Regions from separate parts of the Streptomyces sp. NPDC059897 genome, predicted to be linked through region 2. Evidence: riboswitches for the same ligand, from Rfam matches in the RefSeq annotation. Region 2 holds a riboswitch; each other region holds the start of a gene.
What was found. A riboswitch is a leader RNA that binds a small molecule or an ion and turns the genes downstream of it on or off. The one in region 2 is predicted to bind cyclic di-AMP.

Region 1 (4,855 bases), on a different contig from region 2:
GACACGGGACTGCGCGTTCGTCCGGTAGAAGACCGCGACGTCGCCCGCGAGCGCGTCGCCCGCGTCGGTGAGCCGGTCGATCTCGTCGGCGATGAACTGCGCCTCGTCGTGCTCGGTGTCCGCGACGTAGCCGGTGATCTGGGCGCCGGGGCCCTCGTTGGTCCACAGGTTCTTGGGGCGGCGCGACTCGTTCCGCTCGATCACCGCGTTCGCCGCGCTGAGGATCGTCTGCGTGGAGCGGTAGTTCTGCTCCAGCAGGATCGTCGTCGCGTTCGTGTAGTCCTCTTCGAACTGCAGGATGTTGCGGATCGTGGCGCCGCGGAACGCGTAGATCGACTGGTCCGCGTCACCCACGACGCAGAGCTCGGCCGGGTCCGCGCCCTCGCCTTCGGTGGGGCCGACCAGTTCCTTGACCAGCGCGTACTGGGCGTGGTTCGTGTCCTGGTACTCGTCGACCATGACGTGGCGGAAGCGGCGGCGGTAGTGCTCGGCGACGTCCGGGAACGCGCGCAGCAGGTTGACCGTCGTCATGATCAGGTCGTCGAAGTCCAGCGCGTTCGCCTCGCGGAGGCGGGCCTGGTACATCGCGTAGGCCTGGGCGAGGGTCTTCTCGAAGCCGTCGGCCGCGGTCGCGGCGAAGTCCTCCTCGTCGATCAGCTCGTTCTTGAGGTTGCTGATCTTGGCGCTGAAGGACTTCGGCGGGAACTTCTTCGGGTCGAGGTCGAGGTCGCGGCAGACGAGCGCCATGAGCCGCTTGCTGTCGGCGGCGTCGTAGATCGAGAAGGAGGACGTGAAGCCCAGCTTCTTGCTCTCGCGGCGCAGGATGCGGACGCAGGCGCTGTGGAACGTGGAGACCCACATCGCGTTGGCACGCGGGCCCACCAGGTCCTCGACGCGCTCCTTCATCTCGCCCGCGGCCTTGTTCGTGAACGTGATCGCGAGGATCTGGCCGGGGTGCACGCCGCGCTGGGCGAGCAGGTACGCGATGCGGTGCGTGAGGACGCGGGTCTTGCCGGAGCCGGCGCCGGCGACGATGAGCAGGGGGGAGCCGGCGTGCACCACGGCCGCGCGCTGGTTCTCGTTCAGTCCCTCCAGCAGGGAGGACGGGTCGAGGACGGGGCGCGGGGCGCCGTCCCGGTAGTGCGTGTCGCGCTCCGGGGGCACGCCGAACAGCCCGTCCGGCATCGGCTCCGGGGCCCCGTCGTCGTACTCGGGGTCCGGGGGCGGCGGCGGGGGTTCCTCCGCACCCTTCTGGAGGCCGGTCAGGAAGCTGTCGTCAAAGAGGCTGCTCATCGCTCTACGAGTCTAGGCCGCCCCACTGACAACCCGTGGCTGCCTTCAAAACTCCAAGGGCCTGCTGGAGGGCAGATCACGAAGATGTATCGGGCATATCGAACATCAACCTTCACAGCAGCCACACGAGTTGGCTACGGTGCAGCCGGGCAGTCCGTCCCCCCGTCCGCGAATGTCGCGGCGAGCGGGCAGCCCCCGCCGAGTTCCGTACGCCGTAAGGCAGGGAACCGGGGACCCACCGACCCTGGGGTGAATCGGTCAGCCGACCGTAGGGCAGCCTTCCGAGCACCACGCCCGAACCCGACAGCTAACCCGGTAGGCGGACGACGGAAGGAGTCGCCTGCCTTGGCGTCGCACCGCAAGCCCCGCAGCCGTTCCCGGATGACCGGCGGCCTTCGCACGACCCCCGCGGTCGGTATCACCACCGCCGCCCTCACCTCCGTGGCGCTGCTCTCGCAGACGGCGCAGGCCGCGCCCGCGCAGCCGTCGTCCAAGCCACGCCTCGAAGAGGTGCAGAAGAAGGTCGACACCCTGTACCGGCAGGCCGAGGTCGCCACCCAGAAGTACAACGGGGCGAAGGAACGGACCGACGCCAAGAAGCAGCAGGTCGACAAGCTCCTCGACGATGTCGCGCAGCGCACCGAGGAGATGAACACGGCCCGCCAGAAGCTCGGCAGGTACGCCGCCGAGCAGTACCGCTCGGGCAGTGTGAGCGACACGGCGACCATGTTCCTCGCGGACGACCCGGAGGACTACTTCTCGCAGCGCCAGCTGATGAGCCGGCTGACCGACGAGCAGAAGAAGTCGATCGACGACTATCAGAAGCAGACGCGCGAGACCGCGAAGAAGCGCACCGAGGCGCAGTCGAGCCTCGAGGACCTCACGGATTCGCAGACCGAGCTGAGGTCGACGAAGGAGACCGTGCAGTCGAAGCTCTCCGACGCGCGTCAGCTGCTGTCCGAGCTGACCGCCGAGGAGAAGGCGCGGCTCGCGGCGATCGAGAAGGCCAAGGAGGAGGCCGCCCGCAAGAAGGCGGCGGAGCTGGCCGCCAAGCAGAAGGCCGCGGAGGCGGCTGAGCGGAAGGCTGCCGAGGCGGCGAAGGAGCGGGAGCAGTCCTCCGGCTCGTCGTCCGGTTCCTCTTCCGGTTCCTCCGGTTCGTCGGACGCCTCGTACGCGACGAAGGCCGCGCAGGCGCTCGCGTTCGCCAAGGCGCAGGAGGGCAAGCCCTACGTGTGGGGCGCCACGGGGCCGGACTCGTACGACTGCTCGGGCCTGACGCAGGCGGCGTGGAAGTCCGCGGGGATCTCGCTGCCGCGGACGACCTGGGACCAGGTCGAGATCGGCAAGACGGTGCCGCTCTCCGACATCCAACCCGGTGACCTGGTGTTCTTCTATGACGACATCAGCCATGTGGGCCTGTACATGGGCGACGGCATGATGGTCCACGCGCCGAAGCCGGGAACGGTCGTGCGCGAGGAGTCGATCTACTACGACGGCACGTCGTCGATCCACAGCGTGGTGCGGCCGGCCTGACGTACGTACGCGAAAGGGCCCGGCAGGTGTGTCCTGCCGGGCCCTTTCGCGTGTGCGGCCTGCGCGGTCGCTCAGGTCCAGAGCACCGCGATGAAGATGTTGGCGACGGTGAGCGCGCCGACGGTGATGAAGAGGCCCTTCTCCGCCTTCTCCTCGTCCCGCTTCACGTAGACGATGCCGAGGATCACGATCAGGACCGCGAGCTTCACGCCGATCTTGATGTTGTTGACGGTGCTGCCGTCGGCCTGGTTGAGGCCGACCAGGGCGACGCCGGTCACCAGCATGGTCAGGGCGCCGTGCAGCATCGCCTTGTTGAAGCGGGCCGCGCCCTCCTTCATCGCCGACATCTGCGTGAGGAAGCCGCCGAGCAGCGAGGCGATGCCGATGATGTGCAGGCCGACGAAGAGGTGGATGAGTACGTCCATGGTTCGGAGCCTAACCGGGCGCCCGTGGGCCACTACGGGCACCCCTTTGCCACTCTGTTGTCACTCTGCGCCATCATCCATAACAAACGGACCAGTTGCGAACAATCCGGCACCAACCCGTTACGCAGAGGTTTAGCGTCCTTCCTCAGGTGACCGGCTCCCCACCGCCGCCCGGGCCAGGGGCGGCAGTCGGACACCACCGCCGAGAAAGGTCCGGCGGCGGCCCGCTCCCCCTGTGCGGGCCGCCGCCGGACGCGCGACCGGGGTCCGTGCGTTTCGGACGGGCGGCCCCCAGAGGAGGACCTTGTGCCGGCAGCACACCGCAAGCCCCGACCGCGTCCGCTCAGCGTCGGCAGGGCCCGCACCGCGGCCACCCTCGCCCTCGCCTCCGCGGCCGGCGTCACCGCCCTCGACGGCGGGGCGGCGCACGCGGAGCCCGAGCTCAGCCCCGCCCAGGTGAAGGCCAAGGTCGACAGGCTGTACCAGGAGGCGGAGGTCGCCACCCAGAAGTACAACGGCGCGAAGGAGGAGGCGGACGGCGCGCGGAAGAAGGTGGACGCCCTCCAGGACGAGGCGTCCCGGCGCACCGAGTCCCTCAACTCCGAGCGCGCGAAGCTGGGTTCGGTCGCGGCCTCCCAGTACCGCTCGGGAGGCGTGGACCCGTCGGTCCAGCTGCTCCTGTCCTCCTCCCCCGACGCCTACCTCGACAAGGCCTCCCTCACGGAGCGCGTCGGCGCGCGGCAGGCCGCATCGGTCGCCCGCGTACGGGGCGAACTCCGCGAGATCGACCAGCTGCGCGGCGACGCCGACGACACGCTCTCCCAACTCCGCGCCAAGAAGGCCGAGCTGGCGGACAACAAGAAGAAGGTGAAACGAAAACTCTCGGAGGCCCGCAGCCTCCTCGACCGCCTCACCCCTGAAGAGCGCACCCCCACCGCCGCACAGAGCGGGCACGCCTCACGCTCCGCGGAGCGCGCCGACCTCTCCCAGGCCCCCAACTCCCGCGCCAAGGAAGCGATCTCCTTCGCGTACGGCGCCCTCGGCAGCCCCTACGTATGGGGCGCCACCGGCCCCTCCGCCTTCGACTGCTCGGGCCTGACGCAGGCCGCGTACAAGGCCGCCGGGGTCTCGCTCCCCCGCACGACGTACTCCCAGATCGACGCGGGCCCCCGCATCCCGAAGTCCCAGCTCCAGCCGGGCGACCTGGTCTTCTTCTACTCCTCGATCAGCCACGTGGGCCTCTACATCGGCGGCGGCAAGATGATCCACGCCCCGAACCCGAGCGCCCCGGTCCGGGTGGCCCCGATCGACGAGATGCCGTTCGCGGGGGCGACGCGGGTGGCGTGAGCCGCCCCGAACGTCACGCCGATCCGTCGCCTCGGTCGGTGTGCGCCGCGAGGGCGCCGATGAGCTGGGGCCACAGCTGGCGCGGCCGGTCGTGGCCCATGTCGGGGAGCAGCAGAAGCTCCGCCTCCGGGACCAGTTCCGCGGTGCGGCGGCCACCGCTGGGGTCGATCAGAGTGTCGTCCAGGCCGTGGATCACCAGCGTCGGCACGTCGAGCTTGCTCAGGGCGTCCGCGCGGGAGCCGCTGAGGACCATGGCG
Region 2 (4,855 bases):
GTCCCGGCGCGCGCCCTGATGTCGGCCTACCGGCTCCCGCAGGACGGCACGCGCGCGTGCGACGCCGCCGACCTCGCCCTGACCGTCCTCGGCGGCGGCGAGTCCTCGCGCCTCTACAACCGCCTCGTACGCCGTGACCGCACCGCCGTGGCGGCCGGTTTCGGCCTGCTGCGCCTCGCAGGGGCGCCCTCGCTGGGCTGGCTGGACGTGAAGACCTCCGGAGACGTCGAGGTGCCGGTCATCGAGGCCGCCGTCGACGAGGAGCTCGCCCGGTTCGCCGAGGAGGGCCCGAGCCCCGAGGAAATGGAGCGCGCCCAGGCCCAGTTGGAGCGCGAGTGGCTGGACCGCCTGGGCACGGTCTCGGGGCGCGCCGACGAGCTGTGCCGCTACGCCGTCCTGTTCGGCGACCCGCAGCTCGCCCTGACCGCCGTGGGGCGCGTCCTGGACGTGACCGCCGAGGAGGTCCAGGAGATCGCCAAGGCGCGCCTGCGCCCCGACAACCGCGCGTCCCTCGTGTACGAGCCGACCGCGCCCGCCGACACCGAGACCGCCGAGATCACCGAGGAGGCGGGCCAGTGACCGAGCAGCTCGCGAACATGGACTTCCACCCCCGGCCGCAGGCGGGCGAGCCCAAGCCGTGGGCGTTCCCGGCCCCGGAGCGCGGCGCGCTGCCCAACGGTCTGACGGTGCTGCGCTGCCACCGGCCCGGTCAGCAGGTGATCGCCGTGGAGGTGCACCTGGACGCGCCGCTCGACGCCGAGCCGAAGGGCCTCGACGGCGTCTCGACCATCATGGCGCGGGCCTTCAACGAGGGCACCGACAAGCACTCCGCCGAGGAGTTCGCCGCCGAGCTGGAGCGCTGCGGCGCCACGATGGACGCGCACGCCGACCACCCCGGCGTCCGTGCCTCCCTCGAAGTGCCGGCCTCGCGCCTCTCCAAGGGCCTCGCCCTCCTGGCCGACGCCCTGCGCGCCCCCGCCTTCGACGACAGCGAGATCGAGCGCCTCGTCCGCAACCGCCTGGACGAGATCCCGCACGAGAGCGCCAACCCGGCCCGGCGCGCCGCCAAAGAGCTCTCCAAGCAGCTGTTCCCGGCCGACGCGCGCGTGTCGCGCCCGCGCCAGGGCACCGAGGAGACCGTTTCGGCCATCGACGCGGCGGCCGTGCGCGCCTTCTACGACCGCCACGTACGCCCCGCCACCGCCACGGCGGTCGTCGTGGGCGACCTGACGGGCATCGACCTGGACGCCCTCCTCGCCGACACGCTCGGCGCCTGGACGGGCGGCACCGCCGAGCCCCGCCCCGTGCCGCCGGTCGTCGCGGACGACACCGGCCGCGTGGTCATCGTGGACCGCCCGGGCGCCGTGCAGACGCAGCTGCTCATCGGCCGGGTGGGACCGGACAAGCACGACCGTGTGTGGGCCGCGCAGGTCCTCGGCACGTACTGCCTGGGCGGCACCCTCACGTCGCGCCTGGACCGCGTCCTGCGCGAGGAGAAGGGCTACACCTACGGAGTGCGCTCCTTCGCCCAGGTGCTGCGTTCCGCGCCCGACGGCAGCGGCGCTGCGATGCTCGCCATCAGCGGCTCGGTGGACACGCCGAACACCGGTCCCGCGCTCGACGACCTGTGGAAGGTGCTGCGGACGCTGGCGGCCGGTGGCCTGACGGATGCCGAACGGGACACCGCCGTACAGAACTTGGTGGGCGTGGCCCCGCTGAAGTTCGAGACCGCGGCGGCCGTCGCGAGCACCCTCGCCGACCAGGTCGAGCAGCACCTGCCGGACGACTTCCAGGCGCAGGTGTACCGCCAACTGGCCGCCACGGGCACCGTGGAGGCCACGGCGGCCGTCGTGAGCGCGTTCCCCGCGGACCGGCTGGTGACGATCCTGGTGGGCGACGCCGCGCAGATCGAGGAGCCGGTCAAGGCGCTCGGCATCGGCGAGGTGACGGTGGTCGCGGGCTGAGTCCGCTTCCTGAGGCACACCTCTCCCGAGGCACACCACGAAGCCCCGGCGCCGGTATCGGCGGCCGGGGCTTCGTGGCGTCCGTCACGATCATCTCCAATCACCACACGATCACAAATGTCCGAATTGATGTAGAGGTTGCCTCTCTGCCCTGTGGCGTGCACTACAAAAGCCGGGTTCTGTTTGTCGATCCAAAGACGCCCCGCTTAGCGTTCCCTCCGGCTGTCCGCCAGACGTACGTCGCGCCCGCGACACCGGACAGTCATCGCCGAGTCCCCGTGGTGCGAGCCAGGGGAGCCGGGGACCCACCGAAGTCCCTGGGGTGAATCGGGCGCTCTTCCCGCGAGGGGAGGGGGCCCGTAGGAGACCTTCCTGCTCCGAACCCGTCAGCTAACCCGGTAGGCGAGAAGGAAGGAAAGGACCAGCCACTTCATGGGGTTCACCCGTGCCACCGGGAAGCACCGCCGTCCCAGCCGCCTGACGCGTACCACCGCTCAGGTCGCGGGCGTCGCCGCCATCACCACGACGGGCGTGGTGGGCGGTCTCGCCGCCCCCGCTCTCGCCGCCGACACCGCGATAGCCCCGCACGACGGCCTCACGCAGGCCATCGCCATCGGCGACTCCCTGGCCGAGCAGATTGACGCGCAGGCCACCGCGCAGCAGAAGGCCGCCGCCAAGGCGAAGGCCGAGGCCGAGGCCAAGAAGAAGGCCGAGGAGGCCAAGCGCAAGGCCGAGGCGGAGGCCAAGAAGCGCGCCGCGGAGAAGGCCGAGAAGGAGCGCGAGGCCAAGGAGCGCGCCGCCCGTGAGGCCGAGCGCAAGCGCCTGAACAGCTTCGTGTCGCCGATCGCCGGCTCGTACGTCTCCACCGCCTATCAGGCCGGCAGCGGCCTGTGGTCCTCCGGCAGCCACACCGGCATCGACTTCCACGCCTCCAGCGGCACTTCGGTGCACGCCGTCGGCATGGGCACCGTCGTCGAGGCCGGCTGGGGCGGCTCGTACGGCAACAACGTCGTGATCAAGATGAACGACGGCACGTACACCCAGTACGGTCACATGTCCTCGATCGGCGTCTCCGTCGGCCAGGACGTCACCCCCGGCCAGCAGATCGGCCTCTCCGGAGCCACCGGCAACGTCACGGGCCCGCACCTGCACTTCGAGGCCCGCACCGGCGCCGACTACGGCTCGGACATCGACCCCGTCGCGTACCTGCGCCAGCACGGTGTGAACGTCTGACCCGTCAGCGCACTCCACGAAAGCCCCGGCTCACCGAGCCGGGGCTTTCGCGTGCGTGGGTCTGCACTGTCCAAAAAATATCCCCGGATTCAGTTCCCTCGTCGGAAATTCAACTCCGGTGGAATAGAGTCTCCTGGTAAACGTTCCGGCCGCGCGTCATTCGTGCTTGACCGGGCGTCAATCGACCGCGTATCGCGGGCGTTGAGGCGGAGGTCGAGTCATGCGCATTCCCGCGCAGTCGGTATGCACAGCGATCCGCGACGACATCGTCGCTGGTGTCTACGAGCGCGGCGGCAGGCTCACCGAGGAACTGCTCGCGCGCCGCTACGGGGTCTCGCGCGTGCCCGTCAGGGAGGCGCTGCGCACCCTGGAGGCGGAGGGGTTCGTCGTCACGCGCAGGCACGCGGGCGCGTGCGTGGCCGAACCCACCGAGCGGGAGGCGGCCGACCTCCTGGAGATCCGCATGCTGCTCGAACCGATGGGCGCCGCCCGCGCCGCGCAGCGCCGCACCGAGGCCCACCTCAAGGTCCTGCGCGGCCTGGTCAGGCTGGGTCAGGAGCGCTCCAGGCGGGGCCAGAGCGAGGACCTGCGCTCCCTCGGCAACTGGTTTCACGAGACCCTCGTCCAGGCCTCCGGCAGCCCGGGCCTGATCACCCTGCTCACCCAGCTCCGCCACAAGATCGCCTGGATGTACGCGGTGGAGAGCCCGGCCAGGCCGGCCGAGTCCTGGGCCGAGCACGGCGCCATCGTCGACGCCGTGGCGCGGGGCGACGCGGAGCGTGCGCGGACCCTGGCCGCCCTGCACACGGAGCGCGCGACGGCCGCCCACAGGCTGCGCGTCCCCCGCGCGGGGGAGCGTGTGAGGTCTTCGCAACATGCAGTCAACACGGTGGGGCGTCAGGTTTAACAACGGCGCCGTATACAAAGAAGTGCGCTATTCGGAGAATGGGTCGAACGAGGTGCGGGGAATTCCCGCTGCCTATTGCTGCCCGCTTCTCCCTGTTCTTCGTCGACCCGTTCGTGCCGCGATTTCGAGTCGCGATTCCGAGTCTCGATTTCGCGCCGCAATGGTGAACGAAAAAGCCGCGCGCCCCGAAGAGGGGCACGCGGCTCAGACGTACTGCTTTTCGTCTTTGTGTCAGACGGTCTCGGGAAGCTCCTCGAGCCCCTCGGCGACCAGCTTCGCCAGACGGTCGAGCGCGGCGTCCGCACCCTCGGCGTCGGAGGCCAGCACGATCTCCTCGCCGCCCTGCGCGCCCAGGCCGAGCACGGCCAGCATGGAGGCGGCGTTGACGGGGTTGCCGTCGGCCTTGGCGATCGTCACGGGAACGCCGGCGGCCGTGGCAGCGCGGACGAAGATGGAAGCGGGGCGGGCGTGGAGGCCCTCGGCCCAGCCGACGTTGACGCGGCGCTCAGCCATGTGATGCTGCCCTTCAGGTGTCTCACGGTTGTCTAGACCAGTGTTCCATATCGGGAGGCGTGCGTGACGCGGACCCAGGTCCTCACCGGCACGGCCCTTCGGTCCTCCATAGGGTGCCTTCCGCACGCACGGGCCGCGACCCGTACGACCGACCGCCATATGTCAGTGCCCGGCCCTACGCTTGCGGCATGGAGACCCCGTCGGACCGGCATGCGTACCCCGCCCACTGGGAGGCCGA
Region 3 (4,855 bases), on a different contig from region 2:
CTGGGCACCACCATCGCGATGATCACGCTGACCCCGATGATGCGCGGCTTGACGGGGGAGTCCCCGTACATACCGCCGCTGCTGTACGGCATGTTCGCCGGGGGCGCGGTGTGCCTCGGCCTGCTCGCCGTGACCCTCCCCGCCCGCGCGGCGCTCCGCGAGGGGGAGGGGTGAGGTCGGACACCCGGCACCGAGTGGCCCCGGCATGGTGTGACCTCCGGCACCGTACGGTGTCCGGCGGTCAGTCGAGCAGACGCTCGCGCAGCCGCTCGCGCGTGGCCGCGGTGACCTTCAGACCCTCTTCGAGGTAGCGGTCCGTGCTGCCCCACTCCTCGTCGATGGTCTCGAGGCCGGCGTTGAGGTACTCGATGCGGGCGTCGAAGAGCGGGCTGAGCAGCTCCATGACCTCGGGGGAGTAGGCGTCCTTCGCGGTGGCGGTGCGGCGGACGTTGTAGCGGCGGTGCTTCTCGTTCGACTTGAGGTAGTCCGCCTCGATGGCGTCGCGCTCCACGCCCACCGCGAGCAACGTCACCGCGATCGACAGGCCCGCGCGGTCCTTGCCGGCCGCGCAGTGCATCAGCGCGGGGAGGCTGTCCTCGGCGAGGGAGTGCAGCACGCGGCTGTGCTCGGCGGTGCGCTCCTTGATCATCGTGCGGTAGGACTCGACGAGGCGGTTCGCCGCGCGGCCCCCGGAGAGGATCTGGCGCAGCTGCTCGATGTCGCCGTCGCGGACCATGGCCCAGAATTCGGCGCCGTCGGCCGGATCGTTGAGCGGCAGGTTGAGATTGCGCACACCGGGCAGCTCGACGTCGGCGCCCTCCAGCTTCTGGTCCGCGGAGTTACGGAAGTCGAAGACCGTGTGCAGGTTGAGGGAGGAGAGGAAGGCCGAGTCCTCGGCGGTGGCGTGGGCGAGGTGACCGCTGCGGAACAGCACGCCCGGGCGCACGCGCCGGCCGTCCACGGTGGGCAGGCCGCCGACGTCTCGGAAGTTGCGCACTCCGGTCAGCTCGGGCTCGGTGGACGGTGCGTGCTGCGTCACAGGGGCTCCTCCCAATCGGTGCACCGGCGTTGGGTCGCCGGCGGGCGCGCTCCTGACGATACGACATCGGTTCCACAGGCAACCATCTGTCCGATTCGCACCGTTCTGTGTCAACTGTGCATGAATCGGAGGGGCTTGTGGGCCTGTGCGTGACCGGCCTCATGTTCGTGACGCTGTGTGGTGGGCGGCCCTGATTGCCTCCCCAGTAATCCCCGAAGGTATGGCGTTGGTAAAGCGGGGAATGTCGACGCAGGGTTACACGGGGGAGCCTCGGAAACCCAAGGAATTGCCGCCTCAAGTGAATTCGGCAGTTGTCGCCGCCATTGCGGTTCGCCTACGGTCACCAATCAATCCGGTCGGAACGCCTAGTCCTGCCGCCGCCCGGATTCCTTTCGACTACCCGTCACGGCAGGAGCGGGGGACCCACACGCAAGATGCCGCGTAGGGGGATTTCCCGAAGCGGCTAGGGGTGAAGCCGTGCCCGTACTCCGGGCGCGGCCGGGCATCTCCAGCCCGAACCCGACAGCTCACCTCGTAGGCGACGGAGAGGAAATTCAGCATGCCCGCAAAGGGAAAGCACCGCCTTTCGACCTCCCGCCGCATCGCCCGTGTCGCCGCCGTCGCCTCCGCCGGTGGAGTCGCCGTGGCGCTGCCGCTGATGGGCGCCACCGGCGCGCAGGCCGCGTCGTCCGGCGGTGCCGCCGACGCCACGACGTACACCGTCAAGGCCGGTGACACGCTCTCGAAGATCGCCAAGGCGCAGGACGTCGACGGCGGCTGGAAGAAGCTGTACGCGGACAACAAGGACGCCGTCGGCTCCAACGCCGACCACCTCAAGATCGGCGTGAAGCTCAACCTCGGCGGCGCCGCCGAGGGCGGCTCCGCGGACGAGGCCGCCGCCACGCAGACGAGCGCCAAGACCACCGCCTCCGGCGACTACGTGGCTCCGGTCGACGGTGCCAAGGGCACGGGCTACGGCAACTCCGGCTCCATGTGGTCCAGCGGCAGCCACACCGGCGCCGACTACTCGATCTCGACCGGCACCTCCGTGAAGTCGATCGCCGACGGCACCGTCGTGTCGACCGGCTCGGGCGGCTCGTACGGCAACGAGGTCGTCATCGAGCACGCCGACGGCCACTTCTCCCAGTACGGCCACCTGTCCTCGATCGGCGTCGCCCAGGGCGACACCGTGACGGCCGGCCAGGAGATCGCCAAGTCCGGCGCGACGGGCAACGTCACCGGACCGCACCTGCACTTCGAGATCCGCACCACCGCGGACTACGGCTCGGACATCGACCCGATCGCCTACCTGAGCGAGCACGGCGTCGACGCCTGAGACCTCTCGTAGCGGACGCGACGACCCGCTCTCTTCGGCGCCCGGGGTGGTTCCCCGGGCGCCGAAGTGCGTTCGTGCGCTTATTCCCCAGGTGGCGAGTGGGCTATCTCACCACGCGTCAACCCCTACCTACGATGGCGTAGGTCACTTTTCGCGAGCAAAAATACGTGAGTGGCACACGAATCGAGAGCACTCACGGACTCACTCAACCTCAACGGCACGATCCGGTCCTTCGCGGCCGTGGGCGACAGCTTCACCGAAGGCGTCGGCGACCCCGGACCCGACGGAAAGTTCGCGGGCTGGGCCGACCGGCTCGCCGTCCTCCTGGACGACCGCGTCCCCGAGGACACCTTCAAGTACGCGAACCTGGCGGTGCGCGGCAAGCTCCTCGACCAGATCGTCGCGGACCAGGTCCCCAAGGCGGTCGAGCTGGCCCCCGACCTGGTGACGCTGGTCGCCGGCGGCAACGACATCATCCGCCCGGGCACCGACCCCGACGACGTGGCCGAACGCTTCGAGAAGGCCGTCGCCCGGCTCGCCGACGCGGCCGGCACCGTCATGGTGGCCACGGGCTTCGACACCCGTGACGTGGCCGTGCTCAAGCACCTGCGCGGCAAGATCGCCACGTACAACATGCATGTGCGGGCGATCGCCGACCGCCACGGCTGCCTGATGCTCGACCTGTGGTCCCTGAAGTCCATCCAGGACCGCAGGGCCTGGGACGGCGACCGCCTCCACCTGTCGCCCGAGGGGCACACCCGCGTGGCGCTGCGCGCCGCCCAGGCGCTCGGCGTCGAGGTCCCCGCCGACCCCGAGCAGGCGTGGCCGCTGCTGCCGCCGCGCGGCACGTTCGAGGTGCGGCGCGACGACATCCACTGGGCGCGGGAGTTCCTGGTGCCGTGGATCGGGCGCCGGCTGCGCGGCGAGTCCTCCGGCGACCGGGTGCAGGCCAAGGGCTTCATCGACCCGCACGCGGTGAAGGCACACCTGGAGGCGGCATCCTGACGCCTGCCCCCGTGGCGGTACGGCGGCGCTGACGGGATTCCGTCAGCGCCCCACCGCCGTCAACTCCGCGCGCTCGAGCCCCAGTTCGCGGGCGAGCGCCTCGTCCACCCACTCCAGCATGCGGGCCCGCGACACCGCGGCGGGCCTGGCGCGCCCGCCGTCGTACGAAGTCAGCTGCACGGCGAGCCCGTCGAGCAGCGCCGTGATCCGCAGCGCCGCCCCCATCGGGTCAGAGCAGGTGAACTCGCCCGCCGCCACGCCCTCGGCGACCACCTCCGCGAGCGCCGCCTTCCACTGCCGGTCGAGGTCCCGCGTGACCTCCCGCAGTGCGGGCTCGCGCAGCGCCGCGGCCCAGCCCTCGATCCACAGCCGCCACCCCTTGGCCTGCCCCGTCGGCGCGTACCAGCGCACCGCGGCGCGCAGCCGCTTCAGGGCCGTCGTGCGGCGGCCGAGCAGCTTGCGCAGATGCGCCAGGTCGCTCTCGGCGGCGTGCGCGAACGCGGCCGCGACGAGCTTCTCCTTCGTCGAGAAGTGGTACAGCACCAGCGCGTTGCTCACGCCGAGCGCCGATGCCACGTCGGCGATGCGCACGGCGGCGACCCCGCGCGCCTCGATCTGCTCGATGGCGGCCGTCAGCAGCTCTTCGCGCCGCTCGGCCACGCTCAACCGGACTCTGGTCACGTCGCAAGCCTAGTTGTTTTTGTGTGCGGACTTGTTGCGTGCAGGACTCTTGACGCCCCGACGTCGTACAGGTCACAGTCACGTCACGTTCCACTACTGACTGTCTGTTCAGTCAATAAGTCGCTTGGACGGGGGTAGGCGCGGCCCCAGCAGGATCCCAAGAGCTGTCCGTGCCGCCCTCGTTCTGTTCTCGCCAGGAGCAATCGTGACCCAAGCGCCAACCCTCTCGCCGACCCCGCCCGCCGGGGACGAGCCCGACCTCTCCGAAGGCTGGGGCGAGCAGCGCTCACGGCTGCGCAAGGATCTGCGCCGGCTGGACGTGCTGTTCTTCCTCATCTGCACGCTCGTCGGCCTGGACACCATCGGTTCCGTCGCGGCCCAGGGCCCGCAGGGCCTGACCTGGATGGTCATCCTCGCCGTCGTCTTCTTCCTCCCCTACGGCCTGCTCGTGGCCGAACTCGGCTCGGCCTTCCCCGTGCAGGGCGGCCCGTACGTATGGACCCGCCTGGCCTTCGGCCGGCTCGTCGCGGGCGTCAACCAGCTCCTGTACTGGATATCCAATCCCGTCTGGGTCGGCGGCAGCCTCTGCATCATCGCGCTGACCACCTGGGAGGAGTTCTTCACGCCGCTGCCGGGCGTGTGGAAGTACGTCGCCGGGTTCGTGTTCATCTGGGGCGGCGCGCTCGCCGTCGTGCAGTCCGTGCGCATCGGCAAGTGGGTGCCCATCGCGGGCGCCGTCGCACGCGTCGTACTGCTCGGCTTCTTCCTCGTGTCCGTCGTCGTCTACGCCGCCG
Region 4 (4,855 bases), on a different contig from region 2:
GCACGCACGCTCGCGGCGTTGTCGTCGGTTGCCGACGCTCCGCGTCGACGCCCTCCTCCGCCTTGCGATCGCACGCACCAAGCCATTTCCGGCCCGCCCTCCGGGCGGACGACAGGGGGCCGGACTCGCTCGTCCAGTGATCCGACCGGAGGTGTTGCATGGCAGCGGGCGCACGGACGCGACGCGTTCTTCTGGGGGGCCTCGTCCCTCTGTTGGTGGTGGCCGCGACGGCGTGCGGCGCGGCCACACGGACCGACTCCGACGTGGGGGCGCACCCCGAGCACCGGCCCTCCGGCGGCCCCTTCGCGCACCCCGGCGTCCTGGTCGGCAAGGGGCAACTGGCCGCGGTCCGCGACCACGTGACCCGCAAGCAGGAGCCGTGGATCTCCGCGTACAAGGAGATGAGCACCAGCAAGTACGCCGACCTCGACTACAAGGCCAAGCCGTACGCCACCGTGAAGTGCCCCTTCGACGCCGAGGCCGGACAGGGCTGCGTCGAGGAGCGCGAGGACGCCATCGCCGCCTATACGCAGGCCCTGCTGTGGAACGTCACCCGCGACAAGGCGCACGCCGCCAAGGCCGTCGAGATCATGAACGCCTGGGCGGACAAGGTCACCGGGCACAGCGAGGACAACGCGGGGCTCCAGGCCGCCTGGGCCGGCGCGTCCTGGGCGAAGGCCGCCGAGCTGATGCAGTACACGTACAAGGACTGGCCGGACGGGCAGGAGCTGAAGTTCCAGCGGATGCTGCGCGAGGCCTACCTGCCGGAAGTGCGCGGCGGCTCCGCGGACTTCAACGGCAACTGGGACCTGGTGATGGCCGACGCGACGATGAGCATGGCCGTCTACCTGAACGACCAGAGCGCCTTCGACCAGGCCGTCGGGCACTTCAGGGACCGTGTCCCCGCGTACTTCTACCTGTCCTCCGACGGGAAGCTGCCGGTGAAGCCGAAGGGCAGCGGCATCGACACCCCGAAGGAACTGCGGACGTACTGGTTCGGGCAGAAGACCTTCAAGGATGGGCTCGCCCAGGAGACCTGCCGCAACTTCAAGCACGCCAGCTACTCGCTCGCCGCCACCTCCCACATGGCCGAGACCGCCTGGCACCAGGGCGTCGACCTGTACGGGGAGGTGAAGGACCGGCTCGCCGCGGCGCTGGAGCTGCACTCCAAGTACCAGCTGGGCGCCAAGGCCCCGTCCTGGCTGTGCGGCGGGAAGGTGCAGCGGGACATGGGGCCCGACACGGAGGTGGGGCTCCAGCACCTACAGGGGCGGCTGAAGATGGACCTCCCGCACACCGAGAGGCTCACCGAGAAGCAGCGTCCCGAGGGGACGGACGACCTGTTCGTGGCGTGGGAGACGCTGACGCACGCCGCCGCGTGAGCGGTCACGCGAAGCGATTCGCGTTCACTCCCCCTGATGGCGTAGAGTTGTGAACACAACGGCGCGGGGTGGAGCAGCTCGGTAGCTCGCTGGGCTCATAACCCAGAGGTCGCAGGTTCAAATCCTGTCCCCGCTACTGAAGAACAGGGCCCGGAATCTCATGAGATTCCGGGCCCTGTTCGTTTGTTTTCCGCATGCTCGCCCGTGTTGCGCACGTCACGTTCCCCACCCGTACGGCCCACCCCTGCTCGCCTCCGCGTCCCCGTGCGGGAACTCTTGGTGAGACGCCGGAAGCTGGCAGGGAACGGCAGGAGACGAGTGGTGGGGCAGCGAACAGGAGGCACCGGCTGGAGACGGAGGAGGCACGGCTCCGACACCGCGAGCACTCGCCTCTTCCTTCGGCTGCTGCCCCTGCTGCTCGTCATCGGCGGCGCGGTCTACGAGTACGTCACCCCCAGCGGCTTCCCCGGTGCCCCCTTGTTCAGCGCGGCTCCGCTGGTGGCCGCCCCGTTCTTCTCGCTCGGCGCGACGGCCCTGGTCGGCGTGGTGTCGATCGGAGCGATCGTCGCGGTGCACCTGCGCTTCACGGAGAACCTCGACTCCGTGTTCGTCACCGAGATCGTCACCGTGGCCACCGTCTGCCTGCTGGCCTGCCTGCTCAACCGGATCGTCTACCGCAGCTACGAGCAGCTGGCCTCCGCCCGTGAGATCGCCCAGGCCGCCCAGTTGGCGGTGCTGCCGGAGCCGGCCCGGCGGCTCGGCGGTCTCGCCATCGCGGCGCGCTACGAGGCGGCGCAGGCCGACGCGTTCATCGGCGGCGACCTGTACGCGGTCCAGGACACCCCGCACGGCATCCGGATCATCGTCGGTGACGTGCGCGGCAAGGGGCTCGGCGCGGTCGCGGCGGTCGCCGTCGTCATCGGGGCGTTCCGGGAGGCCGCCGAGCAGGAGGGCTCCCTGGAGGCGGTCGCCCAGCGCCTGGAGCGGGCCCTGGCCCGCGAGGGCACCCGGCGCAGCGGCATCGACGACTTCGAGGGCTTCACCACCGCGGTGCTCGCCGAGATCCCGCACGGCGTCGACCTCGTGCGGGTCCTGAACCGCGGTCACCCCGCCCCGCTCCTGCTGCTCGGCGACGGCACCGTACGCGCGCTCGACCCGTGCCAGGCGGCGCTGCCGCTCGGCATGAGCGAACTGGGCAGCTGGCCCGACCGGGCCGTCGAGGCGGCGTTCCCGTCCGCGGCCACGCTGCTGCTCTACACCGACGGGCTCTCCGAGGCGCGCGACGCGAACGGCCGCTTCTACGATCCGGCGGCCCGGCTGTCGGGACGCCTCTTCCCGGGGCCCGAGGAACTCCTCGCGGCCCTCGCCGCGGAGGTGCGCGCGCACACCGGCAACGGGACGACCGACGACATGGCGCTGCTCGCCGTGCGGCGGACCTGAGGTCCTTGATCGTTTGTTACTCGAGGTAGCCGACCGTAGTCGAACGGCGTCGCTCCGCATAACAATTGACGTACCGTCAGAGGATTGAGTCCGTTGAATGTGGGGACGGTGTGACGTCAACTCGCCCCGTTCCGCCCGCTAGTGTCCTGAAAAGTCCTGGCCAGAGTCGTGAACGATCAGTGGGAAGCGCTTGGAATTACTGTCTGCTGTCTATTAACGTTCGATAACGCAGCGCGGTCGTCCCAGCCGTCACAAGAGATGGCTCCGTGCGCACACGCCTAATCCCGCAAGGGAGCCGGGGAACCACCAACTTGGGGTGAATCGGACACCTTTGGTGTCCGTAGGAGACCTTCCTGCTCCGAACCCGTCAGCTAACCCGGTAGGCGAGAAGGAAGGAAAGGAGAGCGCCCCCGTGGCGTCGAACCGGCCTGCCCCCGACTTCTTCTACGGCCCCGAAGACACCTCCGGCGTCGAGCAGGAGACCTGGGAAGAGTGGAATCCCACCGAGGAGTCCCTCGCTCCCGTCCGCGGCAGGCATCGCGTAGCCCGCCGCCGCGGCGGATTCGCGCGCAGCTCCACTGTTCTCGGCGTCGGCGTGGTCGCCGCCGTCGGTGCGGGCGGCATCGCCACCGCACAGGGCGGCAAGCCGCCGGTCCACATCTCCATGCCCGACCTCTCCGCGGTCAAGGACTCGCTGCCCGAGGCCAAGTCGCTGCCGGGCGTGGGCTCGCTGATATCCGACGGCTCGGACTCCGGTTCCGACTCCGGCGCCACGGCCTCCCCGCTGAGCGGCGCCGGAATCACCCAGGCCGAGGCCGCCGACGGACAGACCGGCGCGGGCGAGGCACTGCGGGCCCGCATCATGCAGCAGGCCGAGACGCAGCAGGACGCCGCCGACGCCTCCGCGAAGCAGGCCGCCGAGGAGGCCGCCGCGCAGCAGGCCGCCGAAGAGGCCGCCGCCAAGCAGGACGCGGCGAAGGCCAAGGAGATCGCCGCGAAGAAGAAGGCCGAGGCGGAGGCCCGCCGCAAGGCGGAGGAGGAGCGCCTGCGCAAGCTGGCCGCCGCCTTCAAGCTCCCGGTCGCCTCGTACACGCTCTCCGGCACCTTCGGCCAGCCCGGCTCCATGTGGTCCTCCGGCTACCACACGGGCCTCGACTTCGCCGCCTCCACCGGTACCCCGATCCGCGCCATCCACTCCGGCACGGTCACGGAGGCCGGCTGGGCGGGCGCGTACGGCTACCGCACGGTGCTCACGCTCGACGACGGCACCGAGCTGTGGTTCTGCCACCAGTCCTCGCTCAATGTCAGCGCGGGCCAGAAGGTCACCACCGGCGACGTCATCGGCCGCGTGGGCGCCACGGGCAATGTCACCGGGCCGCACCTCCACCTGGAGGTCCACCCCGACGGGCAGTCCACCGGCGTCGACCCCGGGTCGTGGCTGCGCGACAAGGGCCTCTCTCTCTGAGGACCCATGAGTCCGTGAACCCGTGAACCCCGGCGGTCCTGGCGCTGACCCCCCGACGTCAGGGCTGCCGGTTTGCCCATTCTTGGGGCAACTTCCGGGGTGCGCCCGGAATACCGTATTCCGTACGGGTGTTGAGGCAGAGCATGACTTCCTCCTCTTCCACGCTGCGCAAGCTCGGCACCTCCGACCTCGAGGTCTTCCCGCTCTCCCTGGGCGGCAACGTGTTCGGCTGGACCGCCGACGAGGCCACGTCCTTCGAGGTGCTCGACGCGTACGTCGCCGCGGGCGGCAACTTCATCGACACCGCCGATGTGTACTCGGCCTGGGTGGACGGCAACAAGGGCGGTGAGTCGGAGACCGTCATCGGCACGTGGCTGGCCTCGCGCGGGCGCCGCGACGACGTCGTCATCGCCACCAAGGGCAGCCAGCACCCCGAGTACCAGGGCCTGTCCGCCGCCAACATCAAGGCCGCGGCCGACGCCTCCCTGAAGCGCCTGGGCACCGACCACATCGACCTGTACTACACGCACTACGACAAGCCCGAGGTGCCGGTCGAGGAGATCATCGG

Region 1: another riboswitch for cyclic di-AMP. It lies ahead of ACFV9W_RS05995 (NlpC/P60 family protein); the one in region 2 lies ahead of ACFV9W_RS27840 (M23 family metallopeptidase).
Region 3: another riboswitch for cyclic di-AMP. It lies ahead of ACFV9W_RS32165 (M23 family metallopeptidase); the one in region 2 lies ahead of ACFV9W_RS27840 (M23 family metallopeptidase).
Region 4: another riboswitch for cyclic di-AMP. It lies ahead of ACFV9W_RS31315 (M23 family metallopeptidase); the one in region 2 lies ahead of ACFV9W_RS27840 (M23 family metallopeptidase).

The regions. Positions count from the first base shown of each region.
Region 1 covers NZ_JBHWKQ010000003.1:316,881-321,735, reverse strand. Annotated here, with positions in the region: gene pcrA (DNA helicase PcrA) at 1-1,293, opposite strand, end outside; cyclic di-AMP (ydaO/yuaA leader) riboswitch at 1,480-1,631, shown strand; gene ACFV9W_RS05995 (NlpC/P60 family protein) at 1,639-2,826, shown strand; gene ACFV9W_RS05990 (hypothetical protein) at 2,898-3,251, opposite strand; gene ACFV9W_RS05985 (NlpC/P60 family protein) at 3,558-4,598, shown strand; gene ACFV9W_RS05980 (alpha/beta fold hydrolase) at 4,612-4,855, opposite strand, start outside.
Region 2 covers NZ_JBHWKQ010000030.1:26,431-31,285, reverse strand. Annotated here, with positions in the region: gene ACFV9W_RS27850 (M16 family metallopeptidase) at 1-579, shown strand, start outside; gene ACFV9W_RS27845 (M16 family metallopeptidase) at 597-1,964, shown strand; cyclic di-AMP (ydaO/yuaA leader) riboswitch at 2,221-2,383, shown strand; gene ACFV9W_RS27840 (M23 family metallopeptidase) at 2,397-3,197, shown strand; gene ACFV9W_RS27835 (GntR family transcriptional regulator) at 3,418-4,104, shown strand; gene ACFV9W_RS27830 (HPr family phosphocarrier protein) at 4,336-4,617, opposite strand; gene ACFV9W_RS27825 (GNAT family N-acetyltransferase) at 4,806-4,855, shown strand, end outside.
Region 3 covers NZ_JBHWKQ010000042.1:29,027-33,881, reverse strand. Annotated here, with positions in the region: gene ACFV9W_RS32175 (FtsX-like permease family protein) at 1-174, shown strand, start outside; gene ACFV9W_RS32170 (tyrosine-protein phosphatase) at 242-1,039, opposite strand; cyclic di-AMP (ydaO/yuaA leader) riboswitch at 1,423-1,595, shown strand; gene ACFV9W_RS32165 (M23 family metallopeptidase) at 1,599-2,375, shown strand; gene ACFV9W_RS32160 (SGNH/GDSL hydrolase family protein) at 2,598-3,380, shown strand; gene ACFV9W_RS32155 (TetR/AcrR family transcriptional regulator) at 3,423-4,061, opposite strand; gene ACFV9W_RS32150 (APC family permease) at 4,267-4,855, shown strand, end outside.
Region 4 covers NZ_JBHWKQ010000039.1:47,253-52,107, forward strand. Annotated here, with positions in the region: gene ACFV9W_RS31300 (alginate lyase family protein) at 159-1,382, shown strand; tRNA gene ACFV9W_RS31305 (tRNA-Met) at 1,445-1,518, shown strand; gene ACFV9W_RS31310 (PP2C family protein-serine/threonine phosphatase) at 1,704-2,822, shown strand; cyclic di-AMP (ydaO/yuaA leader) riboswitch at 3,088-3,223, shown strand; gene ACFV9W_RS31315 (M23 family metallopeptidase) at 3,235-4,287, shown strand; gene ACFV9W_RS31320 (aldo/keto reductase) at 4,431-4,855, shown strand, end outside.